One region of the Exiguobacterium sp. SH3S3 genome, then DNA from elsewhere that is predicted to be linked to it. Evidence: riboswitches for the same ligand, from Rfam matches in the RefSeq annotation. Region 1 holds a riboswitch; each other region holds the start of a gene.
The links. A riboswitch is a leader RNA that binds a small molecule or an ion and turns the genes downstream of it on or off. The one in region 1 is predicted to bind S-adenosylmethionine.

Region 1 (3,112 bases):
CCGAGCGTGAGCGCTTCCCGTTTCCGCTCGAGCCGGACCGTTTCCGGTAACGTCTCGAGGTCAGCGACTCCGGCGAGACCGATGGCGCGGCGAATCAGTTCGCATCCGGCATAGCCGATCGTGTCGCTAAAGATGGTTTGAAGTAGCTCATCGACGAATCCGTCCGTGTTGAACGGTTCGACCGCCGTCTCAAACTTCGTCCGGAACGTCTTCTCAAACGTCTCCCATACCGTCAATACGTCCGTGAACCGTTCGAACCGTTTGAGTGGGTCATGGAACGTCGATAGCGTCAAATGGGCGACGATTTGCCCGATGTCAAAGCCGAACGGTCCGTAAAAAGCGAACTCCGGATCGATGACTTTCGTCTCTTGTTGCGTCGCGAAGATACTGCCTGTATGTAAGTCTCCGTGCAAGAGCGCGTCGTGTTTCGTGACGAAACCGACTTTCAGTTTCGTGACCTCCACTTTCAATTTCTGGTCACGCCAAAGCGCTTCGACGTCCTGACGGAGCGCGGTTTCGATGTTGTTCGATTCGGCATCTTTGTACGGATCGGTGAAGATCAGTTTTTCAGTGATGTCGCACAGTTCCGGGTTGTAGTAATCCCGTTCTTTCCGCTTCTTCTCAATCGGGCCGGCCGTATAGTCTGACGTCTCAAACAACGTCTGTCCTAAAAACTCACCGATGTGACGGGCGAGTTCAGGATACGTTTTCCCTTCCAAATAGCCCGTCCGGACGATATCAAAGTCGGACAAGTCCTCTAAAATCGTGTAGGCGAGCGTCCGGTCACTGCCGAGAACGACCGGGACGAAACGCGGGACGACGCTAGCGAATTCGCGCAACGCGAGCTGCTCGATCCACGCCCGTTCAAGTGTGAGCGGCCAACTCTCTCCGACGACTTTCGCATACGGTAGCGCCTGCTTGACGATGAGGCTCGTTTCGCCTTGACGGATGCGGAAGACGAGGTTCAAGTTGCCGTCCCCGATCTCCTCGCAATGCGCGATGCCCCCATCTTCGAGTAACCCTAACGTTCTGACGTGCTCGACGACTGTCTGTTCTGTAAATGGTTGATAAGCCATGTCTGTTTCCCCTTTCGGTATATTCCCCACAAAAAAAGCCCCTTTCTCCGCGAGAAAGAGGCACAGCCGTAACGGTTGTTCCTCTCATCTGTCAGACGTATGTCTGGTGGATGTAGCACCGTGCCTACTGGTCGGTTGCTGCGGCGTCATCGGGCCAATTCCCTCTGCCAACTCGCGATAAGAGTGTCATATTCGATTGTGTGAACTTGTTGTGATGAATGTTACTTACTCGAGCACCAAGTTGTCAACGTCAATTTTCGGACCCGGTGTTGTCTTTTCCCGGGCATATATAGAAACAATGAATTCAACTATTTTTTCTCAAAAAAAGGAATTGACGAACCGGATATTGTGTGACAAAATTCAATTAAATTTCACAACTTCAAAATACATTCTTATCAAGAGCAGACGGAGGGGACAAGCCCGATGATGTCGCAGCAACCGACCCGATTGGGCACGGTGCTAATTCTTGCAGCGTAAGCTGAGAGATAAGAGTTCATTTTTTTATGATGACCTCTTGCCTCGGCATGGGGTCATTTTTTGTTTGACCGGAAGGAGGAACGAACATGAGTATTACTGCCACATATGAAATCAGCCGGACGAACCGCGTCGCGACTGTCGCCGAGAAAATCGCCCTTGAACTGACCGTCGGCACATGGACGGAACTGCCCCACCTAGAGCAAGAACAATTAAAGGCGTATCGGGGTGAGGTCGTCTCAACGACGCACACGGAAACGACGAGTCGCTTCACAATCCGTTATCCGCTCCATAACGTCACGCCCGACTTCTCATCCATCTTGACGACGACGTTCGGGAAATTATCGCTCGATGACTCGGTACGCTTGATCGACTTGACGTTACCCGAAACGCTTGCGTCTGAATTCCCCGGAGCAAAGTTCGGTGTTCAAGGCGTTCGTGAGTTGCTCGACGTCCATGATCGCCCGCTCGTCATGAGCATCTTTAAAGGGATCATCGGCCGTGATTTACGCTTCTTAGAACAGCAACTTCGAGACCAGCTCGCCGGCGGCATCGACATCGTCAAAGATGATGAAATCCTATACGATAATCCGCTCACTCCGTCGCTTGAACGAGCTAAAATCGGGGCGGCCGTCATCCAAGAACAGTTCGAAACGACCGGGAAACGTTCGCTCTATGCCATCACGCTCAGCGGTCCGGTGTTCGGGCTACGTGACCAAGCGCTCCGCTTGATCGAGGCGGGCGCGACGGCACTGTTGTTCAACGTCTATACATACGGGCTCGACACACTCCGCGAACTCGCGAGCGATCCAACAATTAACGTCCCGATTTTGGCGCATCCGGCGTTCGCCGGCGCCTTGACCGGCTCGATCAGCCACTCGCTCTTGCTCGGGAAATTGTTCCGCCTCGCGGGGGCCGACTTGACGCTGTTCCCGTCCCCATACGGTTCACTCGCGACACCGTCCGATGAGGCGTTCGCGATTCGGGATAGCAGTGCTCGGCCGCACTGGGCGAAGCCGATTCTACCGGTCCCGTCGGCCGGCATCCATCCGGGGCTCGTCCCGGACATCATCCGTGATTTCGGCACAGACGTCGTCATCAACGCCGGCGGCGGCATCCACGGTCACCCAGACGGCGCGGCTGCCGGGGCCCGGGCGTTCCGACAAGCGATTGAGCAAGTAGTGGGCGTGGCGAGCCAGACGAACGAGCTCGAGGCCGCGCTAAAGGCGTGGTCAAAACAATGACGATTCACATCTTGTGTGACTTCGACGGGACGATCACGGCCGAGGACAACATCATCGCTTTGATGCGGGCGTTCGCACCGCCCGAATGGCACGCGCTCAAAGACGACGTGCTCGCTCAAGACATCTCGATCCGCTCCGGGGTCGGACAGATGTTCCAGCTGTTGCCGAGCGCTGACGCTTCGGCGTACCGTGACTACTTGCTGGACCGCATCACCTTGCGCCAAGGTTTCTCGACGTTTTTGGCAGAAGTCCGGCAACAAGTTTGGAAGTTCGACGTCGTCAGCGGCGGCATGGACTTTTTCGTGTACCCGATCTTGC
Region 2 (3,112 bases), on a different contig from region 1:
CGCCTTGATTCAAATGCCGCTCCGAACGTTCGTATTGGCGGCCGGATTCGGGAAACTGCTCGTCGTCATCATCTTCTCGGTCATCGGTGATCAGTGGCAAGAGTTCATCCAAAGCCCGTTCCGCTTATCGATGCTCGGCCTGCTCTTGCTCGTATTGTGGGCGATCAGTCGCGGTCTCGAAGAACTTCTCAAACGGCGCGCTTTCAAAAAACGGAACGAAGAGCTCAAACGTAAACGTGAAGCAAGAACATAAAAATCCTCGAAGGCGGCCGCCTTCGAGGATTTTTGCTTAGTTGGTTTTTTTGAAACGTGGGAAGTTGAAGACGATCGCCAAGCCTCCGCAAATGAACAGGAGGAACGGATAGAACATATACGGGACGAGGGCGGGGGACGCCGTGTTCGTCAACTCGGCGGCGATGAGGAGCTGCGCCCCGTAAGGCAGAAGTCCTTGTACCCCGCACGAGAAGATGTCGAGTACGCTCGCTGACTTTTTCCGTTCGATGTCATACGTATCGGCGATATTCGCGGCAAGCGGGCCTGCTACGAGAATCGAGATCGTATTGTTCGCCGTCGCGACGTTCGTCGCACTGACGAGCCCGGCGATGCTCCATTCCGCACCAGCCCGGCGCTGAATCCGTGACGTGAGTGCATCTCGTAAATAGGTGAGTCCACCGTTATGCGAGATGAGCCCGACGAGTCCGCCCATGAATAACGTCAAGAGCGAGATCTCGGCCATGCCCATCATACCGTCGGCCATCGCCGTAACGTAAGACGTGACGGCCAAGCTTCCGTCAATCAGTCCGATGATGCCAGCGAGCGCGATGCCGCCGAGCAAAACGAGGATGACGTTCAGTCCGGTCAAGGCGAGGACGATGACGGCGAGATACGGAATCAATTTGTACCATTCGAACGCGGCCACTTCAATCGTCGATTCTCCACTTGAGAGAACGGCTAACAGGACGGTCGTGATGATTGCGGCCGGGAGCACGATCCAAAAGTTGGTCCGGAACTTGTCACGCATGTTCGTCCGCTGTGTCCGGACGGCGGCGATTGTCGTATCTGAGATGAATGACAAGTTGTCTCCGAACATGGCCCCGCCGACAACGGCCGCGGCCGCGATCGCGATATTGACCCCGCTCTCTTGATGGATGCCGAGCGCGATTGGGGCGAGCGCGGCAATCGTACCGGTCGATGTGCCCATCGCCATCGAGATGAAGGCAGCGATGACGAACAATCCGCTCAGTAAGAGTGACGGCGGCAGGAACGTCAACGCCGCATTGACCGTCGCGTCAATCGCACCGATTGCACCGGCGACGTTCGAGAACGCGCCAGCGAGCAGGAAGATGAATATCATGATCAAGATACCTGGATTACCGGCGCCTTGGGCGATACGTTCGACGGTCTGTGTGACGCTTCCTTTCGTCATCATCGCGGCGACAATTAAAGCGATCAACGCCGCGATCAGCACCGGGAACTTGTAAAAGTCACCATAATAAATACCTGCCCCGATAAAGAAGACGAGGAAGACGAGCAAGGGCAAGAGCGCCCATTTGTTAGCTGTTGGTTGTTCCAATCGATTCACCTCATTTCATAGAATAGAAAAAGAGAGCCTTCCGAAAAAGGCTCTCTGTAAGAGACACCCTTTTCATCTTTCGAGCAGAACGCTCGCTGGATTTGGCACGGGTTACCCGCTGCCGAGACATCTAAGGGCCAGTCCCTCCGTCTCTCTTGATAAAAAGTCGTCATGATGTAGTTGTTAGACACGTTTTCTAACGTACCTGTTTCAAGTCGGGTTGTCAACAGAAATCCCCCTGCGCCAATGGACGCGGGGGGAAGTCATGTCGTCAAAAAATTATAATGGGCGACGCGGTTACGACCGGCGTACTTGCCGCCGACGTAAAGGGCCCGGTCAGCGTTACGAATCGTATCATCAAGCCGTTTGTCGCCGAACGCTTGAATCGTATCGACGCCGATCGAGGCGGTCACGGGAATATCGACCCCATCGACACGGAACGGCTTATCTTCAATCTTCTGTCGAATCCGTTCGGCGATATCGACGGCTTGGTCGACGTCGCAATGATTGAGCAGCAAGATGAACTCCTCGCCCCCGTAACGGGCCGCAAAGTCATCGGTCCGGAGCACTTGCCGGATTCGCCGTCCGAACTCTTGGAGCACGCTGTCTCCGACTTGGTGACCGTGCGTGTCATTGATTTTTTTAAAGAAGTCGATGTCGAGCATCGCGACTGAGATCGGGTACATCGAGCCGTCCGAGATTTGTTGAATCCCATACTCGTAGAACGCGCGCGCGTTGGCGAGCAGCGTCAAGCTATCGGTGCGGCTTTCCGTGTATAGGCGGTCGCGTTCGTGGCAACGGCTGATTGTTCGGTTGAACGACTTCAACAGTTTCATCATCTCGTTTTGAATGATGGGCGGATAGCCATAGACGTGTTCACCGATCATGACGATGCGTGTGCGGATCCCGTCAATCTCTTCTGACTGGACCGAGATGAAGCTGTGGTAATCGTCATGAAACGCTTCTGACAACGCTGCGTCCCATTCGAAGCGCATCTCATAATCGACAGACTTGGCGTGTGGATGGCGCGCTTCAATCAAGTCGAAGACGATCGGACGGTCGATCGGCTGTCGCGTCAACAAATCGAAATAGAGCGTTCGGTCGAACAGGACGAACTCGACAAACCCTTTATCATATTGGTTGAGGCGCTCACATTGACTCAAGAACACTTCAATCGCCTGGGCCTCGCTTTGAGACAGGGAGACGGCCTCTTTCGCTTCATCGTACTGTTCGATCAATGACTTGAACGCGTCTTGGCGCCCTTTTTGGATCATCAACCGCTTAATAAAGAACGTGAGGGCGGCCGCGATGCTACTGACGACGAGCAAGTTCGTCTCACGGAAGAACGACGCGGCAAGGATGAAGACGAAACTGACGATGTACGTGTAAAAAGCGATATTCAGAAAATCACGGACTGGGATATCGACGCGGAACCACCAGCCGACTTGATACTTTTGAACGACCGTGTTCAAAATGATGGCGCTGATCAGACCGATGAGCGGGACGAACGAATCCTGCGAATAGAAGCCAAGACCGGTC
Region 3 (3,112 bases), on a different contig from region 1:
AAGTACTTTGTCTCGGCATCGATGAGTTCAGCCGGGATGACTGCTGCGATCACGTGTTCTTTAAGGTCCGCTTGGATTTGCTCGAGCGTGATGTCTTCTGCGTGTTGCGTCGAGATGACGATCGTATCGATACGGACCGGGTTGTTGTCTTGGTCGTATTCAACAGTTACTTGCGTCTTACCGTCTGGACGAAGGTAAGTGAGCGTTCCGTTTTTGCGGACTTCTGCCAAGCGACGTGACAATTTGTGAGCGAGTGAGATTGGGAGCGGCATGAGTTCAGGTGTCTCGTTCGTTGCATAACCGAACATGAGGCCTTGGTCACCGGCACCAATCGCATCGATTTCTTCGTCAGTCATTTGACCTTCACGAGCTTCGAGCGCTTGGTCGACACCGAGTGCGATGTCTGCTGACTGCTCGTCGATTGCTGTGAGTACAGCACAAGTCTCAGCGTCAAAACCATATTTGGCGCGCGTGTAGCCGATCTCACGAACAGTTTCACGTACAACTTTCGGGATATCCACGTAAGTCGATGTCGTGATTTCACCAGCTACGAGCACGAGACCTGTCGTGACAGACGTCTCAGCCGCAACGCGGGCGTTTGGATCTTCAGCCAAAATTGCATCCAAAATCGCATCTGAGATTTGGTCACAAATTTTATCCGGATGTCCTTCAGTGACGGACTCCGAAGTGAAAAGTCGACGGTTCAAGTTTGACATTTCGAAAAACCTCCTATTAATAAGGGTGATGTGTGGACGGTACTCGTTCCCCTTACGCGTTGCTTTGGGACGGTAATGAAAAAAACCTTTCGCCACGTTCAATGGGAAAGGTTGAATCGTTCTTCCTTACCCTCTTATCGTTCGAAGCTGTCGCTTCGCTTCAGGATAGCACCTTTTCCGAAAAAGACTACAGGATCGGACGGTTGCTGGGCTTCGTAGGGCCTTGTTCCCTCCACCGCTCAGAATAAGAGTATCCGTTACGAACACCATCATATAAATGCCATACCGTTCTGTCAAGCGTATCTGCTTAATTTGTAAATTTCTTCGTAATCACGGAAATCATTTATGTTTGTGAAATATCAAACATTTTTTTGACGGTTTCCGTTTTTTCACTCCCCGCTTATACAGAATATGTTAGAATGTCTTTGTAAGAAAGCGCTTACTTTAAAGGGTAAAGAAATGCTTGTTTTCGATTAGTGTGTCACATATAATGAAAATGTCATACTAATTAAACGCGGAAGTATGCGGATTTCATCCACATCTATTTAGGGGAAAGGTGGGATTCAGGATGGCGACTACGCTCCTGAAAATCGAAGAATTAATTAAGGGTGCCGATGTATTACGGAACTTAACGGTTCCAGAACTGGTGGAAGAAGCCATTCGTAACGGTGAAGGCGTACTGACGAAAGACGGGGCTTTATCGGTCAGTACAGGGAAATTCACAGGACGGTCACCGAAAGACAAATTCGTCGTCCAAGATGAAGTCAGCAACTCGTTAGTGGACTGGGGGCCGATCAATCAGCCGATCGCAGAAGAAAAGTTCACCGCTCTTCTCGACAAAGTCCTCACCCATCTCGAGACGAAACAGAAGCTGTATTATCTCGAAGCTTCGGCTGGAGCTGACGAGCACTACACGCTACCTGTACGCGCCATCACCGAGTACGCGTGGCACAGCTTGTTCGCGAAGCAGTTGTTCTTGCGAGAGTGGCCGACGAGAGCTGCGTTTGACCCGTTCACGGTCATTTATGCACCGAGCTACAAGGCCGACCCAACAGTTGACGGGACGAACTCAGAAACATTTATCCTCGTCTCGTTCGCCAAACGTACCATTCTGATCGGGGGAACAGAATACGGCGGCGAAATTAAAAAATCGATTTTCTCGGTCATGAACTTCCTATTACCTGAACAGCACGTCTTGTCGATGCATTGCTCGGCCAACGTCTCGGACGCCGGGGAGACGGCGCTCTTCTTCGGACTATCGGGCACGGGAAAGACGACGCTATCGGCCGATATGGAACGGCATCTCATCGGTGACGATGAGCACGGTTGGTCACCAGACGGCATCTTCAACATCGAAGGCGGTTGCTACGCCAAGACGATCAACTTGTCGCGTGAGAACGAACCTCAAATTTATGACGCCATCCGTTTCGGATCGTTGATCGAAAACGTCATCTTGAACGAAGACCGCTCACCCGACTACAAAAACATCTCGCTCACCGAAAATACGCGAGCAGCTTATCCGATTCAATACATCGATAACGCGATGCTCCCTTCACGGGCCGGTCACCCGAACACGATCGTCTTCTTGACGGCCGATGCTTACGGGGTGCTCCCGCCGATCAGCAAGTTGACGAAAGAGCAGGCGATGTATCACTTCCTATCTGGCTACACATCAAAACTAGCCGGGACGGAGCGCGGCGTGACCGAGCCACAAGCAACGTTCTCGACTTGCTTCGGCTCACCGTTCTTGCCGCTCGCCCCGGAACGATACGCCGACATGCTCGGCAAGTTGATCGAACAGCATAACGTCGACGTCTACCTCGTCAACACGGGTTGGACCGGCGGGGCTTACGGTGAAGGGTCGCGTATGAAGCTCAGCTACACACGGACCATGGTGAACGCCGCGATCAACGGTCAATTGCGTGACGTCGACACTGTGAAGCACGACATCTTCAACGTCGACATCCCAGTCCATATCGACGGCGTCCCACAAGACGTGCTCAACCCACGTGACACTTGGAAAGATACGGCTCATTACGATGTCGAAGCGCGAGCGCTCGCCTTGAAGTTCCAACAAAACTTTAAACGATTCACGAAAGCGAGTGAGAAGGTCATCGCGGCCGGCCCAATCGTCTTCTAACTCAAAATGACTAGTACCCCGCTCGGGTACTAGTCATTTTTTCTTGCAATCGCCAACATCCAATCCATCGCTCGGTCCGTCGTCTTCCATTTTTCCCAGAACGGGAGCTGATGGGCGAACGGCAAGATCCAAAGCTCTGCTTGCGAACCGATCTTGTCGGCGAGGGCGGTCGCATGACGAAGCCGGACTTGCTCGTCGTCCGTCCCATGAATGAGTAGCGTCGGCGCCTGCCAGTCTTTGAAGAGCGGAGACCGTT
Region 4 (3,112 bases), on a different contig from region 1:
TGCTTCTACAAAATAAAAGGGACGAAGGATGCACGGAGGCATACTCGTCCCTACTTAACCTATGTACGCCTCGGAAGACAGGCGGGTGACTTCAGTTCATGAAACGGAAGACCCCGACCCGTCAGTATGAAATTGGATACGATGTGGCTGCGTCATGACTGACATGGCGGGTCCTCCTTTCTGAAAGTTTACTCTTCATTTCAACTGTATGACAGATTCTTGAAATGTGTCAACATATTTTGACTTGCGTCATAACAGTTCATTTAAATTCTTGCGGGTGAGCCGATAATCGATCAACCGGGACAAGACGACCTGAATCATCGCGGTCACGGGTACGCTGATGAACATCCCGACGAGGCCGAACAGGCTCCCCCCGATGATGATCGATGTGATGACCCAGAACGGGGTGATCCCGACGCTGTCGCCGAGAATTTTCGGGCCGAGCCAGAGTCCGTCGAACTGTTGCAGCAAGAAGATGAACAACAAGACGAGCAGGGCCGTGAACGGATCGTAGAAGTAGGTGATGATGAACGCCGGGATCATCCCTAAGAGCGGCCCGACGTATGGGATGAAGTTCAGCACCCCGATGATGACACCGAGCAAGAGCGCGTACGGCGCGCCGATGATCAAGAGCCCGATGACGGCCATCACGCCGATGATGAGACAGTCGAGCGACTTTCCGATGATGTAGCGTTTAAAGATATAGTCCATCTCTTGGAAGATGTCGATCGTCGTCTTCGCCGAGGCGACCGGGAACATCGCATACAGCAGACGTTTGAACATCCGGGCGAACACTTCCTTGTCTTTCAACAAGTAGATCGAGATGACGATCCCGATCAACAAGTTGATCAACGTCATCGTGAAGCTCGACACGTAACCGACCGAAGACACGACGGCCGTCTCGACCCATCCGGAATACCGCTCCTCGAACCGGTTCAAGTCGATGGCTTGGGCGATCGTCTCGTTGTATTCTCTCAAATACGTGTTGAATTGACCGAGGAAGCTATCGATTTGGCGAATATAAAACGGGAGCTCCTCGATGAGAGACGCGACACTCGAATAGATGCGAGGGAACAGCGTCACCGCTGACACGACAAGGATTCCGATGAACGTGACGTAGACGATCAACAAGCCTTGGTAGCGCTTCAAGTGGAACCGTTCTTCTATGTAGGACAGGACGGTGTTGAGGAGCAGCGCGATGGCGATTCCCATGATGATCGGCGTCAACAGCTGAAACGCATATTGCAGGACCCGAGAGATCGTGTCCGGCTCACTGATGACTTTCCATAGGACGAGCAGAATCAGCCCGATCACGCTTAACTTCCATATCAATTGACGGTTTAGTTCCAATGGTCTATCCCCTCATGCTGTAAATTTTGCAGAATAACGTTCATCTTTTACTATGAACGTTTTTTTACCGGGATTCAATAGCGGCAAGGAATTTTTGAAATAAGGATTGACAAGGTTGGTAACGTTTGGTTTACTAAATGACATATTACAGAAATTATCAATTGCATATAAAAACACTTTCTATCAAGAGAAGCGGAGGGACTGGCCCGATGAAGCTTCAGCAACAGATTGTTTCAATACTGTGCTAATTCCAGCAAGGTGACCTTGAGAGATGGAAAGGTGGTTGTTTGAATACGTCCGTATCTCGACACCCCTTTCCTCGGAAAGGGGTGTTTTTGCATAGGAGGACTATTCATGACAGACAGACGCTCGAAGTTACTTAAAACGTTACCACCCCAGCATTTCGTCGGACTCGCCGCTGAAGTCGCCGCACTCGAGCGTTCAGGCCGCGACGTCATCCGGCTCGGCCAAGGGACGCCCGACTTGCCGACACCAGCCCCGATCTGCGAGGCGTTGCAGACGGCCCTGCTCGACCCGGCGACACACCAATACGGCCCGTTCCGGGGACAGACGCGCCTGAAGCAAGCGGTCGCGACGTTCTACCAGACCGAATACGGCGTCGCGCTCGATGCCGAGACCGAAGTGGCCATCTTGATCGGCAGCAAGTCGGGACTCATCACGCTCCCGCAATGTGTGCTCGAGCCAGGTGACGGCATGTTGCTCCCGAACCCGGGCTACCCGGACTACATCTCGGGGGCGCGTCTCGCCGGTGCGGTCGTCCACGACCTCGTCCTCCGGGAAGAGAACGGTTATCTTCCTGATTATGAGACGCTCGATCCGCAGGGAGCGCGACTCATGTATTTGAACTACCCGAGCAATCCGACCGGTGCCGTCGCGTCGCCCGCGTTCTTTGACGACACGGTCCGGTTCGCGAATGCGCATGACCTCATGGTCGTCCACGACTTCGCCTACGGCAGCATCGGTTTCGACGGTCACGTCCCGCCGAGCTTCCTGCAGACGCCGGGAGCGAAAGACATCGGCATCGAGGTGTATACGATGTCGAAGGCGTTCAACATGTCCGGCTGGCGGGTCGCTTTCGCCGTCGGCAACCGCGACATCATCGAGGCGATCAACACGTATCAGGACCACGTCCATGTGAGCGTGTTCTCGGCCATCCAAGAGGCGGCCATCGCCGCGCTCGAGTCACCGCGTTCGCTCCGGGACGACTTGTCACGGTTGTATGAGGCCCGCCGCGACCGGCTCGTCGACGGGTTACGTCAGGCCGGATGGGACATCACGGCCCCGAGCGGCTCGTTCTTCGTCTGGGCGAAAGTGCCGGACGGGGACGCCAAATCGTTCTCGCATAAGCTGCTCCACGAGGCAGGGGTCGCCGTGACGCCGGGCTATTTCTTCGGCTCAGAAGGCGAGCGGTACGTCCGGTTCGGACTCGTCTCCGCCGAGCCGAAGATCGACGAGGCCGTCGAGCGGATCGAGAAACTGTTCGCGACGTATGAAGAGGTCCGGGCATGATCCGCCAAGCCGTGCTCGAGTACGACCATGCGGATGACGCGCTCGAGCGGCTCGATGAATTGATCGCTGGCCGTCGTGCTCACGTGCTGCGCGGCCAGAACGGTTTTGACGTCGTCAAGCGCGTCCTGCCAGCGATCACTGCCTATCCGACATCGCTGTTCCGTGGCGAATGCACGGACGCGGAGGTCGAACGGCTCCGTTTGAAGGATGTGGATGTCCTCCTTGCCGTCGG

Region 2: it holds a riboswitch for S-adenosylmethionine, as region 1 does, so the genes downstream of both, EVJ28_RS03550 (Na+/H+ antiporter NhaC family protein) here and mtnK (S-methyl-5-thioribose kinase) in region 1, are expected to answer to the same signal.
Region 3: it holds a riboswitch for S-adenosylmethionine, as region 1 does, so the genes downstream of both, metK (methionine adenosyltransferase) here and mtnK (S-methyl-5-thioribose kinase) in region 1, are expected to answer to the same signal.
Region 4: it holds a riboswitch for S-adenosylmethionine, as region 1 does, so the genes downstream of both, EVJ28_RS07895 (aminotransferase class I/II-fold pyridoxal phosphate-dependent enzyme) here and mtnK (S-methyl-5-thioribose kinase) in region 1, are expected to answer to the same signal.

What each region holds. Positions count from the first base shown of each region.
Region 1 is NZ_SJUU01000007.1:119,521-122,632, forward strand. Features, by position in the region: gene mtnK (S-methyl-5-thioribose kinase) at 1-1,076, opposite strand, end outside; SAM riboswitch class I at 1,158-1,260, opposite strand; SAM riboswitch class I at 1,466-1,568, shown strand; gene EVJ28_RS08535 (2,3-diketo-5-methylthiopentyl-1-phosphate enolase) at 1,640-2,794, shown strand; gene EVJ28_RS08540 (2-hydroxy-3-keto-5-methylthiopentenyl-1-phosphate phosphatase) at 2,791-3,112, shown strand, end outside.
Region 2 is NZ_SJUU01000003.1:35,080-38,191, reverse strand. Features, by position in the region: gene EVJ28_RS03555 (TVP38/TMEM64 family protein) at 1-253, shown strand, start outside; gene EVJ28_RS03550 (Na+/H+ antiporter NhaC family protein) at 290-1,573, opposite strand; SAM riboswitch class I at 1,643-1,738, opposite strand; gene EVJ28_RS03545 (GGDEF domain-containing protein) at 1,837-3,112, opposite strand, start outside.
Region 3 is NZ_SJUU01000002.1:155,483-158,594, forward strand. Features, by position in the region: gene metK (methionine adenosyltransferase) at 1-716, opposite strand, end outside; SAM riboswitch class I at 848-967, opposite strand; gene pckA (phosphoenolpyruvate carboxykinase (ATP)) at 1,285-2,856, shown strand; gene EVJ28_RS02540 (alpha/beta hydrolase family protein) at 2,886-3,112, opposite strand, start outside.
Region 4 is NZ_SJUU01000006.1:178,947-182,058, reverse strand. Features, by position in the region: gene EVJ28_RS07900 (AI-2E family transporter) at 250-1,350, opposite strand; SAM riboswitch class I at 1,528-1,628, shown strand; gene EVJ28_RS07895 (aminotransferase class I/II-fold pyridoxal phosphate-dependent enzyme) at 1,705-2,880, shown strand; gene EVJ28_RS07890 (iron-containing alcohol dehydrogenase) at 2,877-3,112, shown strand, end outside.